Regions from separate parts of the Mesorhizobium sp. CNPSo 4688 genome, predicted to be linked through region 1. Evidence: predicted binding sites of a transcription regulator. Region 1 holds the regulator's gene; the other holds the start of a gene.
The links. Region 1 encodes PhoB, which activates phosphate uptake and scavenging genes when phosphate is short. Its sites were predicted from a motif close to TGTCATNNANCTGTCAT; they were not measured.
Positions count from the first base shown of each region.

Region 2: the regulator PhoB is predicted to act here: its motif matches at 2,024-2,040, upstream of phnF (phosphonate metabolism transcriptional regulator PhnF).

Region 1 covers NZ_JBWLUY010000010.1:207,727-215,046, reverse strand. The annotation lists gene pstB (phosphate ABC transporter ATP-binding protein PstB) at 1-607, shown strand, start outside; gene phoU (phosphate signaling complex protein PhoU) at 649-1,353, shown strand; gene phoB (phosphate regulon transcriptional regulator PhoB) at 1,370-2,059, shown strand; gene AC04SH_RS20780 (ROK family protein) at 2,084-3,319, opposite strand; gene xylF (D-xylose ABC transporter substrate-binding protein) at 3,592-4,632, shown strand; gene AC04SH_RS20770 (sugar ABC transporter permease) at 4,783-6,114, shown strand; gene AC04SH_RS20765 (ATP-binding cassette domain-containing protein) at 6,128-6,925, shown strand; gene AC04SH_RS20760 (CHASE domain-containing protein) at 7,087-7,320, shown strand, end outside.
Region 2 covers NZ_JBWLUY010000019.1:35,859-43,178, forward strand. The annotation lists gene AC04SH_RS28385 (ABC transporter permease) at 1-153, shown strand, start outside; gene AC04SH_RS28390 (zinc-binding alcohol dehydrogenase family protein) at 222-1,238, shown strand; gene phnF (phosphonate metabolism transcriptional regulator PhnF) at 1,253-2,002, opposite strand; gene phnG (phosphonate C-P lyase system protein PhnG) at 2,122-2,583, shown strand; gene phnH (phosphonate C-P lyase system protein PhnH) at 2,583-3,194, shown strand; gene AC04SH_RS28410 (carbon-phosphorus lyase complex subunit) at 3,195-4,307, shown strand; partial or broken gene AC04SH_RS28415 (alpha-D-ribose 1-methylphosphonate 5-phosphate C-P-lyase PhnJ) at 4,304-5,143, shown strand; gene phnK (phosphonate C-P lyase system protein PhnK) at 5,281-6,057, shown strand; gene phnL (phosphonate C-P lyase system protein PhnL) at 6,060-6,767, shown strand; gene AC04SH_RS28430 (DapH/DapD/GlmU-related protein) at 6,764-7,320, shown strand, end outside.

The DNA of each region.
Region 1 (7,320 bases):
CCGCATGAACGACACCATCGATTCGGCGCGGGTGACCGGCAAGATCACGCTCGACGAGGACGACATCTATGACAAGAACATCGACGTCGTCGAACTCAGGGCTCGCGTCGGCATGGTGTTCCAGAAGCCCAATCCGTTCCCGAAGTCGATCTACGAGAACGTTGCCTACGGCCCGCGCATCCATGGGCTGGCCAAGCGCAAGTCCGACATGGACCAGATCGTCGAGTCCAGCCTGAAGAAGGCGGCGATCTGGAACGAGGTCAAGGACCGCCTGCAGGAGCCGGGCACCGGCCTGTCCGGCGGCCAGCAGCAGCGCCTGTGCATCGCGCGCGCCATCGCGGTGTCGCCGGAAGTGATCCTGATGGACGAGCCCTGCTCGGCGCTCGATCCGATCGCCACCGCACGCGTCGAGGAACTTATCGACGAACTGCGCCAGAACTACACCATCGTCATCGTCACCCACTCGATGCAGCAGGCAGCGCGCGTGTCGCAGCGCACGGCGATGTTCCACCTCGGCTACCTGGTCGAGGAGGGCGCCACCGACAAGATGTTCACCAATCCCGACGACAAGCGCACCCAGGACTACATTACCGGCCGCTTCGGCTGAGCCGTCCAGCGGTTGAATTTTCAGGCACGAGGACCACGATCATGGGTGAACATACCGTCGCCTCCTTCGATGAAGAGTTGGGCCAGATCAGCAAGCTGATCCGCGACATGGGCGATCTGGCCGGGTCGATGGTCAGCGGCTCGACCAAAGCGTTGCTCAATTCCGACAATGCGCTGGCGCAACGTGTCGTGTCCGACGATGCCATCATGGACGCGCGCCAGCGGGAACTCGACGATCGCGCCATCACGCTCATCGCCAAGCGCCAGCCGGTGGCCAACGATCTGCGCGCCGTGGTGGGCTCGATCCGTATGGCCGGCGACCTCGAGCGCATCGGCGACCTTGCCAAGAACATCGCCAAGCGCGTCGGCACCGTCGGCCTCAGCGTCACGCCGCGCGACCTCTCGCATTCCATCGATGCAATGGCGCAGCTGGTGCTGATCCAGGTGCAAGGGGTGGTCGAGGAATATGCCGCCGCGGATGCGGCTGCGCTGGCAAAGCTCAGGAATGAGGACGAGCGCATCGACGTCAAATACACGTCGGTGTTTCGTGAACTCTTGACCTATATGATGGAAGACCCGCGCAACATCACTGCCTGCACGCATCTTCTGTTCTGCGCCAAGAATCTGGAGCGCATCGGTGATCATGTCACCAACATCGCTGAAAATGCGTATTATGTGCTGACCGGCCAGCAATTGCCCGCCAATCGCCCGAAGCAGGACGAGACGGCGATGGCCACTTCGGCCTGACAAGGGTGAACTGCTGATGATCGCGCCACGCATCATGGTCGTGGAGGACGAGGAGCCGCTGGGCGTGCTTCTCCGCTACAACCTCGAATCCGAAGGCTACCAGGTCGAGGTGGTGACGCGCGGCGACGAGGCCGAAATCCGGCTGCAGGAAAACGTTCCCGATCTGCTGGTGCTCGACTGGATGGTGCCGGCGGTGTCCGGCATCGAGCTCTGTCGCCGGCTGCGCATGCGGCCCGAGACCGAACGGCTGCCAATCATCATGCTGACCGCGCGCGGCGAGGAGAGCGACCGTGTGCGTGGCCTGTCCACCGGCGCCGACGACTATCTGGTCAAGCCGTTTTCCACGCCGGAATTCATGGCGCGCGTGAAAGCGCTGCTGCGCCGCGCAAAGCCGGAAGTGCTGTCCAGCGTGCTCAAGGTCGGCGACATCGTGCTCGATCGTGAATCGCACCGCGTTTACCGCAAGAAGAGCGAAATCAGGCTCGGACCGACCGAGTTCCGCCTGCTCGAATTCATGATGCGCCATCCCGGCCGCGTGTTCTCGCGCAGCCAGCTGCTCGACAATGTCTGGGGCGAGACGATCTATATCGACGAGCGCACCGTCGACGTGCATGTCGGGCGCCTGCGCAAGGCGGTCAACAATGGCCGCATGCCGGATGTGATCCGCACCATTCGCGGCGCCGGCTACGCTATCCGGGAAGATTAGGCACGCCGCACTGTTGCCGGCCTTTCAGGCGACATGCTTGCCCGCTTTCGCCTGAATGCCCGGTGCGAAAATCTCCTGGTCGACGAAGCCGAGCGCGCGCATGGCGCAGCCTTCGCGGATCAGCGGCAGTTCGTTGGGCTCGGTGTCGAAGGAAATCGATTTCGAGTGCTGGCCGCCGGCGGTCTGGGCAATCGCCTCGCGCAATGCCGGTTCGATCAGATCGAACGCGGCGGCGCTGACTCCGACCATGGCGACAGGTGCTGGATCGATCAGCGCGAACAGGCTGCCGAGGCCGAAGCCAAGCGCCTCGCCGGCCTTGCGGTAGGCTTCGCGCTCGGGGCCATCGGTCTCGCGGGCACGTGTGGCGAGCGCCCGCATGTCGGCGTCGCCGACATCGACCGGTTCGGCATCCTCGCTCATCATTTTGGCGCTGCGCCAGATGGCGTAGTTGCCGGCATAGGCCTCGACGCAGCCGCGCCGCCCGCAACGGCACAGCGCGCCGCCGGGCCGGTGGATCATGTGGCCGAACTCGCCGCCCGAGGAATGGGTGCCGGTGAACAATTCGCCCTTCAGCACCAGCCCCATGCCGATGCCGTGCGAGAGCAGGATAGCGATGAAATTGTCGCGGTAGCGCTCAGGCTGGCGCCATTGCAGCGCCACTGCCATCATGTTGCAATCGTTTTCCATGGTGGCCGGAATACCGAACTCCGCTTCCAGTATGTCGGCGAAGGCAATGTCGGTCAGCGGCGTGATCGGCGACCACAGCATGGCGCGCGCCTGCGAATCGGTGATGCCCTGGATGCCCATGGCAATGCGGGCAATGCTCTGAACATCGAGGTCGGGATCCTCGAGCCGCCGCCGCACGATTGCCGTGCATTCGCCGATCAGCTCGTCGCGCGGCATAGTCAGCGTATCCAGCCGGCGCTGCTCCTCGGCGACCACCTGGCCGGCATAGTCGATGACGGTGACGGAAAGGAAATTCAGCGACAGCACCACGGTCATCACCGCGGCGGCTTCCGGGTTGAGCGCAAGGCCAACCTGGGGCCGGCCGCGTTTCAGCGCACCGGTCTCGCCAGGCTTGCTCTCGGCCAGGATGCCTTCTTGAATCAGATCAGACGAGATCGCCGATATGGTCGAGTGGCTGAGACCGGTGGTCGCCGCAATCTCGGTCCTCGACGGTTGGCCTGCCCGGCGCACGGCCGAAATCACCATCGCGCGGTTGCGACGGCGCAGGTCGTCGTGGCGGATTCCAACCGACATCGTTTTTGTTTTCCTCCCGGTCCTCCTCGCGCCTCATGATAGTGAAGGCGTTCGGTGGTACCAGCCAAATATTGGCAGAAGCAGGCCGCGCTGTCATTGTTTATTGCGGGTCTCGAAAAAATTCCGCGAAGCCATCAGAATCCATCAGAATCGATGTTGACAGCGCCTCGCCGATGGACCAGTATTTTTTCGAGGCTCGAAAAAATAGAGCCTCTGTGTGCCGGCCTTCGGGCCAGTTTTGTCGCGCCGCGCGCGGCGCAGGGAGGATTATCATGAACAGATTTGCAGCCGCCATGCTGGCGGGTGTCGCCATGTCGCTGACGCTGGTGTCGGTCGCGCAGGCGAAGGACAAGGTCATCGGCGTGTCGTGGTCGAACTTCCAGGAAGAGCGCTGGAAGACCGACGAAGCGGCGATGAAGGCGGCGATCGAGGCGGCCGGCGACAAGTACATTTCCGCCGACGCGCAGTCCAATCCCGGCAAGCAGTTGACCGACGTCGAGAGCCTGATCTCGCAGGGCGCCAACTCGCTGATCATCCTGGCGCAGGACGCCTCGGCCATCGGCCCGGCGGTGCAGAAGGCACTGGACGAAGGCATTCCGGTCGTCGGCTATGACCGTCTGATCGAGAACAAGGACGTCTTCTATCTGACCTTCGACAACAAGGAAGTCGGCCGCATGCAGGCCCGCGAAGTGTTCAAGGCCAAGCCGGAAGGCAACTATGTCTTCATCAAGGGCTCGGGTGCCGATCCGAATGCCGATTTCCTGTTCGCCGGCTCGATGGAAGTGCTCAAGGAAGCCATCGACTCGGGCAAGATCAAGAATGTCGGCGAGGCTTACACGGATGGCTGGCTGCCCGCCAACGCCCAGAAGAACATGGAGCAGTTCCTGACCGCCAACGACAACAAGGTCGATGCGGTGGTTGCGGCCAATGACGGCACCGCCGGCGGCGTCGTCGCGGCGCTGACGGCGCAGGGCCTGGCCGGAACGGTTCCGGTTTCGGGCCAGGACGGCGACCATGCCGCGCTGAACCGCATCGCGCTCGGTACGCAGACCGTGTCGGTGTGGAAGGACGCGCGCGAGCTCGGCAAGAACGCCGCCGAGATCGCTTCGCAGCTGGCCGACGGCAAGAAGACAAGCGACATTGCCGGCGCCAAGGACTTCACCACGCCCGGCGGCAACACCGTCAAGTCGCTGTTCCTGACCCCGGTTGCCATCACCAAGGACAACCTCAACGTCGTCATCGACGCCGGGTGGATCAAGAAGGACGAAGTCTGCGCCGGCGTCACTGCCGGCAGCGTTGCAGCCTGCAACTAAAACCGGACCGCTATCGGTTCGAAATCTCGGCGCCGCGGCCCAAAAGCCGCGGCGTTTCTCCAAGGGCTTTCCGCTTCAAATGACCACGGAAAGCAAATAGCATCCATGTTCCGGCATCCGCGCCAGACGGCAAACCGGTGGGAGGATAGCATGACCGACACGACCTCTAATCAGCCGGTCGCCAGCACTGCCGCGGACCGGGCGCGCGCATCCGAGCTCAGCGCCGTCGGGCGGTTCCTCAAGGCTACCGAACTCGACACGCGCATGCTCGGCATGGTCGGCGCCCTGCTGGTCATCTGGGTCGGCATACACATCCTGTCGGGCGGGCTTTTCCTGACGCCGCGCAATCTGTGGAACCTGTCGGTGCAGACCTCCTCGGTCGCGATCATGGCGACCGGCATGGTGCTGGTCATCGTCATGCGCAACATCGACCTTTCGGTTGGCTCCGTCGAAGGCGTGATCGGTATGATCATGGGCGTGGCGCAGGCCGAATTCCTCATTCGCGTCATCGGCTTCCAGCTTGGAAATCCATGGCTCTGGATCATCGCGCTGGCCGCCGGCGTGGCGCTTGGTCTGCTGATCGGCGCGTTCCAGGGCTTCATCATCGCCTATATGGAGGTTCCGGCTTTCATCGTGACGCTGGGCGGCCTACTGGTGTGGCGCGGTATGGCATGGCTGATTACCAGCGGGCGCACGGTCGCGCCACTCGACGCCACCTTCCAGCTGATGGGTGGCGGACCACGCGGCTCGATCGGCGCTACCGCCAGCTGGATCGTCGGCATCGTCGCCTGTGCGGCGGTTGCCTTCGCGCTGCTCAACGGCCGCTCGCAGCGCAAGCGGTTCAGCTTTCCACTGCGCCCCGTGTGGGCCGAGACCTTGCTTGGCGTGGTCGCTTGCGCGGCCATCCTCGGCGCCGTCTGGATCGCCAATTCCTATCCATGGCCGATCGGCATCGTGCGCCAGTATGCGCTGCAGAACGGCATCACCCTTCCCGAAGGCGGGCTGTTTATCGCGCATGGAATCGCCATACCGGTGCTGATGGCGGTGGCCACGGGCATCATCATGACCTTCATCACCAAGCGCACGCGTTTCGGCCGCTATGTCTTCGCCATCGGTGGCAATCCGGAAGCAGCAGAACTTGCCGGCATCAACACGCGCTGGGTGACCATGAAGGTGTTCATGATCATGGGGGTGCTGGCGGCGATCAGCGCGGCGATCTCGTCGGCCCGCCTCAACGCGTCGACCAACGCACTGGGCACGCTGGACGAGCTGCTGGTCATCGCCGCCGCCGTCATCGGCGGCACGTCGCTGGCCGGCGGCGCCGGAACGGTGATGGGCGCCATGCTCGGCGCGCTTCTGATGCAGTCGCTGCAATCCGGCATGGTGCTGCTCGGCATCGACTCGCCGCTGCAGAGCATCGTCGTTGGCGCCGTGCTGGTCATCGCCGTGTGGCTCGACACCGTCTACCGCAAGCGGGTCTAGGGGAGGAACGATCATGGAAAAAACTGCTCCCACGGGCACAGCGCTGATCGACATGCGCAACATCTCGATCGCCTTCGGCGGCATCCGCGCCGTCGACGATGCGTCCATCGATCTTTTCCCGGGCGAGGTCATGGCGCTGCTCGGCCATAACGGCGCCGGCAAGTCGACGCTGATCAAGATCCTGTCGGGCGCCTACAAGCGCGACGCGGGCCAGATATTCGTCAACGGCCAAGAGGCCTCGATCTCCAACCCCCGCGACGCCAAGAAATACGGAATCGAAACCATCTATCAGACGCTGGCGCTGGCCGACAATGTCGACGCCGCCGCCAACCTCTTCCTCGGCCGTGAGCTGATGACCGGCTGGGGTACGCTCGACGATGTCGCCATGGAAGCCGAGGCGCGCAAGGTCATGGGCCGGCTCAATCCGCGTTTCCAGCGCTTCAAGGAGCCGGTGATCAAGCTGTCGGGCGGCCAGCGCCAATCGGTGGCGATCGCGCGCGCCATCCTGTTCAACGCCCGCATCCTGATCATGGACGAACCGACGGCGGCTCTTGGTCCGCAGGAAACGGCGCAGGTCGGCGAGCTGGTCAAGCAGCTCAAGTCGGACGGCATCGGCATCTTCCTGATCAGCCACGACATCCATGACGTGTTCGAGCTTGCCGACCGCGTCTGCGTGATGAAGAACGGCCAGGTCGTCGGCACCGCGCGCACCACCGACGTCACCCAGGACGAGGTGCTCGGCATGATCATCCTCGGCAAGTGTCCGCCTGGCGCCATTCCCGGGCCGGGCGCGCTGAAGATCGCCGCCTGAGACAAGCGCCATCACCGGCGGTTATCTTCTCCGATGCGCGATCGATAAGCCGGCTAATATTTGGAACGTGATGTGCCAGCTGTCACGATGGTTTGGCCTCGCCATTGTGTTAGCGCGGTGACATGCCATAAAGGTCCTAAATCCATGGGCCGCAGCATCCTTTGAAGAAGTTTTTCCCGATCGTCGCCTTCATTGCCGTCGCGCTGATCAGCATGACGATGGCAGGCTTCGCCTACTTCGCCACCCAGGAGGCGGCACGGATCAAATTCGAGGCGACGGCCGACGATGCGCTCAACCGCATCGAAAGCCGCATCGACCTGCATCTGTCGCTGCTGCGCTCGACGCAGGCGCTGTTCGACGCCCGCAATGGTGAGATTTCGCGAAGCGAATTCAAG
Region 2 (7,320 bases), on a different contig from region 1:
GTGCATGGCCCGCTGCTCGGCGCCTTCATCCTCGCCACCATCAACAACGGCGCCAATCTCCTGAACGTCAACGCCTTCTGGCAGCGCATCATCACCGGTGTGCTGATCATCGTCATCGTCTACTTCGACGGCTTGCGCCGTCGCGGCAAATAATCCTCCCTGACTGTCTTCGCCGGTCCGCTCGACGGACCGGCGCCTTTTTTGAACACTGGAATTGCTGAATGAAAGCCGTCGTTTGCCGCTCGCCCGGCGACCTTGTCCTTGAAGACCGCGCCGCACCTGGCGCTCCGCCTGCCGGCTGGGCGCTGATCGCGGTCAGCCATATCGGCATCTGCGGCACCGATTATCATATTTTCGAGGGCAAGCACCCGTTCCTCGCCTATCCCCGCATCATGGGCCATGAGGTGTCGGGCACCATCGTCGAGGCCGGTGAAGGCGTCGAACTCGCCGTCGGCGAGCCCGTCATCATCAACCCCTACCTCGCTTGCGGCAAATGCATCGCCTGCCGGCAGGGCAAGCCGAATTGCTGTGTGCGGATCGAAGTGCTCGGCGTGCATCGCGACGGCGCCATGGCCGAGCAGATCCTGGTGCCGGCGCAGAATCTTTATCCGGCAAACGGCCTGTCGCTGGCCGATGCCGCAGCCGTCGAATTTCTCGCCATCGGCGCGCATGCCGTGCGCCGTGCCCGCGCTGAACCAGGCGCCCGCACGCTGGTCATCGGCGCAGGGCCGATCGGGCTTGGCACGGCGATCTTCGCCCGCATTGCCGGGCTCGATGTTAGCCTGCTCGACATGAGCACGGAGCGGCTGGATTTTGCCAAAGGCGAACTCGGCTTCGCCACGCTCGACGGCTCGCAAAAGGCGGCAGCCGAACTGGTGCGCGATGCAACCGGCGCCGAAGGCTTCGACGTGGTTTTCGACGCCACCGGCAACACCGCCTCGGTGCAATCTGCCTTCGCCCACGTCGCGCATGGCGGCACGCTGGTTCTGGTGAGCGTTGTCAAGGACGACATCGTCTTTTCCGACCCCGAATTCCACAAGCGCGAGATGACCTTGGTCGGCAGCCGAAATGCGCTCAAGGCCGACTTCGACCACGTCGCCGCCTCCATCCGCAACGGCGCCGTGCCGCTGGCAAAACTCGTCACCCACCGCACCACGCTGGCCGGCACACCGCACGATCTCGCCCGCTGGGCGCATGAGAAATCGGGGCTGATCAAGGCCGTGATAGAGATCGCATAAGGCCAGCAGGCGGCTTACAGCGCCGACAGTTTCAGCTCCACCCGCTCCGCCGGAAACCGCGTTTCGGAGAACTGGATCGGTCGGCCATCCGGCGTGACGTTGACGGCGACGGCGACCAGCACGATGGCCCCCGGCTGCAAGTTGAGGTCGGCAAGGTCGGCGGCATCGGCATGGTGTGCCGACAGCACCGTCGATTGCCTGAGATAATCATCCACGCCGAAACGCCGGAGCGAGGCGGTGATCGAACCGGTCTCCGCCATCACGGCATCGATGCCTGCGAAACGCTTTGCCTCGTACCAGCTGGCGGCGCGCGACACCGGCCGTCCGTCGGCTTCGCCGCGCGTCTCCAGCCGGATCACCTCAGTGCCCCTCACAAGCCCAAGCCCGTCGGCGACGCGCTGGCTGGCCGGCTCGACCGCTGATGTGAGCAGCACGATATGCCGTTCCGATGTCTGCCCTTGCAGGCCCGTCGAGAACCGTGTGCGGGCGCCGATCGGGTAGGACAGCCGCTTGCGCGACAAGACGAAGGTGCCGCGCCCCTGTTCGGCTCGCAGCACGCCTTCCTGAACCAGCGCTGATATGGCGCTGCGTACCGTGTGGCGGTTGACGCCGTAGCGTTCGGCCAGCGCCACCTCTGGCGGCAGCGCGGCATTCTCGGCAAAATCGCCGGCGGCGATCGAGTGCAGGATCTGGTCGGCGATCTGCCGCCACAATGAGACGCCGCTGCGCCGTTCAATGCTGCTCGCCATCTGTTGCCCGGCCATTTTTGCCCCCGATCACGCCCCTGTCATCCACCCGTCATGGACACGGGTTAGATAATAGGTATAATTTGTATAGTTGTCTATATCACTAGATAAATTTTACACGTTAAGGGAGTTGCTGCATGCGAGGACAGGAAGCCCGCGACCAGGCCGAGCGCAAAGCCGTCATGGCGACGCTGGCGCAGGCGGGCGGCGACGACATCGCCCGGCTCTGGAACGAAGCCGGCCTGACCTCGGAAGCCGAGCTTTTGCGCGGGCCGGAAACCGGCCTGGTCACCGTACGCGGCCGCATCGGCGGCGGCGGCGCGCCCTTCAATGTCGGCGAGACCACGGTCACCCGCGCCACCGTGCGGCTGCCGACCGGGCAGGTCGGCCACAGTTACATGCTCGGCCGCGACCGGAAGAAGGCGAAGCTGGCGGCGATCGCCGACGCGCTCTGGCAGGACCCAGCCCAGCGCCAGACGGTCGAGACAGCGCTGGTCGCGCCATTGCGCGCTGCCCAGGCCGAAGCGCGCGAAAAGCGCCACGCCGAGACGGCGGCAACGAAAGTGGATTTCTTCACCATGGTGCGCGGAGAAGACTGATGGACATCGCAGCCCAATCGATCGACGGCGGTTTCGCCGATCCGGTGTTCAACGCCCAGACCGTCTTCCGCGCCGTCATGGATGCCATGGCGCGGCCGGGCAGCGTGCAGCCTCTGCCGGTCTTCGCGCGCCCGCCGGCGCCGCTGTCGGCCACCGCCGGCGCCATCGCGCTGGCGCTGTGCGACAACGACACGCCGCTCTGGCTCGACCCCGCTCTGCAGGCGTCCGCGGCGGTCAAATCCTGGCTCGGCTTCCACACGGGTGCGTCGCTTGCCAACACGCCGGCCGATGCGCATTTCGCCCTGATCGCCAACCCGGCGGAGATGGCGGCGCTCGACGGCTTTTCGCAAGGCACGCAGGACTATCCCGACCGTTCGACGACACTGATCCTGCAGGTCGGCGATCTCGTCTCCGGGGCGCCGCTGCTGCTCGAAGGTCCCGGCATCGAGAAGACCGCGACCATCGCCCCGGCGCAGATGCCGCGTCATTTCGTCGAACAGTGGAAGCAAAATGTCAGCCGCTTTCCACGCGGCGTCGACATCATCCTCGCGGCCCCCGACGGCATCGCCTGCCTGCCGCGCACAACGCGCATCAAGACGATGGAGGCGTAGATGTATGTCGCGGTAAAAGGCGGCGAAGCCGCAATTGCCAATGCCCACAGCCTGCTTGCCGACCGCCGGCGCGGCGACCGTTCGGTGCCGGCACTGCGCCTCGACCAGATCGTCGAGCAGCTGGCGCTCGGCGTCGACCGGGTGATGAGCGAAGGCTCGCTTTACGATCGTGAACTGGCCGCGCTCGCCATCGTCCAGGCGCGCGGCGACATGATCGAGGCGATCTTCCTGGTGCGCGCCTATCGCACGACGCTGCCGCGCTTCGGCTACAGCAATCCCATCGACACCGGCGCCATGCTGGTCGAGCGGCGCGTGTCGGCGACCTACAAGGATTTGCCCGGCGGCCAGTTGCTTGGGCCGACCTTCGACTACACCCACCGGCTGCTCGACCCCGAGGTTGCCGCCGGCGCCGATGTCGCCGAGCCGTTGCAGCGCGTTGGTGAAGCGGAGGCGATGCCGCGCGTTTCGGCGATCCTTGCCCGCGAAGGCCTGATCGAGCCGGACGGCGAGATGGCGCAGGACCATGTTCCCGGCGACATCACCCGTGAGCCGCTGGAATTCCCGATGGCGCGCGACATCCGTCTGCAGGCACTGTCGCGTGGCGATGAAGGGTTCCTGCTGGCGCTCGGCTATTCCACCCAGCGCGGCTATGCCCGCAACCATCCTTTTGTCGGCGAGATCCGCATCGGCGAGGTCGAGCTGGAGCTCGACGTGCCGGAACTGCCCTTCGCCGTGCCGCTCGGCCGTGTTCGCGTCACCGAGTGCCAGATGGTCAACCAGTTCAAGGGCTCGGCCAAGGCGCCGCCGCAATTCACCCGCGGCTACGGCCTGGTGTTCGGCCAGAGCGAGCGCAAGGCGATGGCCATGGCGCTCTGCGACCGCGCGTTGCGCGCCGCCGAACTCGGCGAGGATGTCGTCGCCGCTGCGCAGGATGAGGAGTTCGTCATTTCACACTCCGACAATGTCCAGGCGACCGGCTTCGTCGAGCATCTGAAGCTGCCGCATTATGTCGACTTTCAGGCCGAGCTCGACCTCGTGCGCCGCATGCGCGCCGCGTACGAAGCGCGTGAGAACCCCATCGCGATGGACGAAAAGAAGGAGGCCGCGGAATGACCGCCCAACCGACCGACATCGCCACCTACAACTTCGCCTATCTCGACGAGCAGACCAAAAGGATGATCCGCCGGGCGATCCTCAAGGGCATCGCCATCCCCGGCTATCAGGTGCCGTTCGCCTCGCGCGAAATGCCGATGCCCTATGGCTGGGGCACTGGCGGCGTCCAGGTCACCGCCTCGATCATCGGCCCCGACGATGTGCTGAAGGTCATCGACCAGGGCGCCGACGACACCACCAATGCCGTCTCGATCCGTGCCTTCTTCAAGAAGGTCGCCAATGTCGCTGTCACTACCGACACTGCCAGCGCCTCGATCATCCAGACCCGCCACCGCATCCCCGAACATCCGCTCAGCGCCGGGCAGGTTCTGGTCTATCAGGTGCCGATCCCCGAGCCGCTGCGCTTCCTCGAGCCGCGTGAGACCGAGACCCGCAAAATGCATGCGCTCGAGGAGTACGGGCTGATGCATGTCAAGCTCTACGAGGACATCGCCAAACACGGCCGCATCGCCACCACCTATGCCTATCCGGTCAAGGTCGAGGGCCGCTATGTCATGGACCCGTCGCCGACGCCGAAATTCGACAATCCCAAGATGCACCGCTCGCCGGCCTTGCAGCTGTTCGGCGCCGGCCGCGAAAAACGCATCTACGCCGTGCCGCCCTTCACCGATGTCGTCAGCCTCGACTTCGAGGACCATCCGTTCGAGGTGCAGACCTTCGACCAGCCCTGTGCGCTGTGCGCGGCCGAAAATGTCTATCTCGACGAGGTCATCCTCGACGACCATGGCGGCCACATGTTTGTCTGCTCCGACACCGACCATTGCGAGAAAAGGCGCAACGCCCCTACCTCCCCCTTGTGGGGAGGTCGCGCCGAAGGCGCGGGTGGGGGTCTGGATCAATCCACGTCCCTCTCAACCCCCACCCCGGCGCTACGCGCCGACCCTCCCCACAAGGGGGAGGGTAAGGAGGCGCAATGACCGACGAACCGCTGCTGCGCGTCTCGGCGCTGTCCAAATTCTACGGCTCTCGTGTCGGCTGCGAGAACGTCACCTTCGACCTGTGGCCGGGTGAAGTGCTGGCTGTCGTCGGTGAGTCCGGCTCCGGCAAGACGACGCTGCTCAACTGCCTGTCGACGCGGCTGTTGCCCTCTTCCGGCACCGCCAGCTACCGCATGCGTGACGGCCAGTTCCGCGAGCTCTATCGCATGAGCGAGGCCGAGCGCCGCTTTTTGATGCGCACGGACTGGGGCTTCGTCCATCAGAACCCGGCCGACGGATTGCGCATGACGGTGTCGGCCGGCGCCAATGTCGGAGAGCGGCTGATGGCGGTCGGCGACCGCCATTACGGCAAGATCCGCGCCACCGCCGTCGACTGGGTGTCTCGGGTCGAGATCGACGAGGATCGTATCGACGATGAGCCGCGCGCCTTTTCCGGCGGCATGCGCCAGCGCCTGCAGATCGCCCGCAACCTCGTCACCGGCCCGCGGCTGGTGTTCATGGATGAGCCTACCGGCGGCCTCGACGTCTCGGTGCAGGCACGCCTGCTCGATCTGTTGCGCGGCCTGGTCACCGATCTGGGCCTGGCGGCCATCGTCGTCACCCACGACCTCGCCGTTGCGCGGCTCCTGTCGCAGCGCATGATGGTGATGAAGGACGGCCGCGTTGTCGAAAGCGGTCTCACCGACCGCGTCCTCGACGACCCACGCGCGCCCTACACCCAGCTTCTCGTTTCCTCGATCCTCCAGGTGTGACCATGGCTACGCCCCTCGTTGTCTCCGACGTCGCCAAGAGCTTCACCATGCATTTGCGCGACGGCATCAAACTGCCGGTCGTCGCCGGGGTCTCGTTTTCGATCAGGGCCGGCGAATGCGCCGTGCTCGGCGGCCCCTCCGGCGCCGGCAAGAGCTCGATCCTGAAGATGCTCTATGGCAACTATGCCGTCGATGAAGGCCAGATCATCGTCCAGCATGAGGGCGGCCTGATCGATCTCGCCACGGCCAGCCCGCGCACGCTTCTCTCGGTACGCCGCCAGACGATCGGCTATGTCAGCCAGTTCCTGCGCACGGTACCACGCGTCTCGGCGCTGGACGTTGTAGCCGAGCCGCTGGTCGAGCGCGGCGAGGAGCGCGAGGTAGCGCGGACGAAGGCGCGGTCGCTTTTGGCGCAGCTGAACCTGCCGGAAAAGCTCTGGGCGCTGCCGCCGGCGACCTTCTCCGGCGGTGAGCAGCAGCGCGTCAACATCGCGCGCGGCTTCATCACCGAGCATCCGGTCCTTTTGCTCGACGAGCCGACCGCTTCGCTCGATGCCAAAAACCGGGATGTCGTTGTTGCGCTGATCGCCGCCAAAAAGGCGGCGGGCGTCGCTTTGCTCGGCATCTTCCATGACCTGGATGTCCGTGACGCTGTCGCTGATCGCATCATCGACGTCACCTCTTTCGCCGCCGGAAAAATCGCCGCATGAGCAGGAAATTGTCGGAGGCGCCATTCGTCCACGAAACGGCGCAGGTCGAAAATTCGACATTGGGCCGCTGGACCGAGATCGCCGACCGCAGCCGGGTGTCCGAGAGCATCCTCGGCGACTATTCCTACATGATGCAGGACTGCGCCATCTGGTGCGCGACGATCGGCAAGTTTTCCAACATCGCAGCAAGCGTGCGCATCAACGCCACCAACCACCCGACCTGGCGCCCGACGCTGCATCACTTCACCTACCGCGCCTCCGACTATTGGGACGACGCTGAGCATGAGAGCGAATTCTTCGCCCAGCGGCGTGCCAAGCGCGTCACCATCGGCCACGACACCTGGCTCGGCCACGGCTCGACCATCCTGCCCGGCATCACCGTCGGGGACGGCGCCGCGGTCGGCGCCGGTGCGGTGGTGTCTAAAGATGTCGCGCCCTACACCATCGTCGGCGGCGTGCCGGCAAAGCCGATCCGCGAGCGCTTCGACCGCCGCACGGCGGAGCGCTACCAGGCACTCGCCTGGTGGGATTGGGACCATGCCAGGCTGCGCGC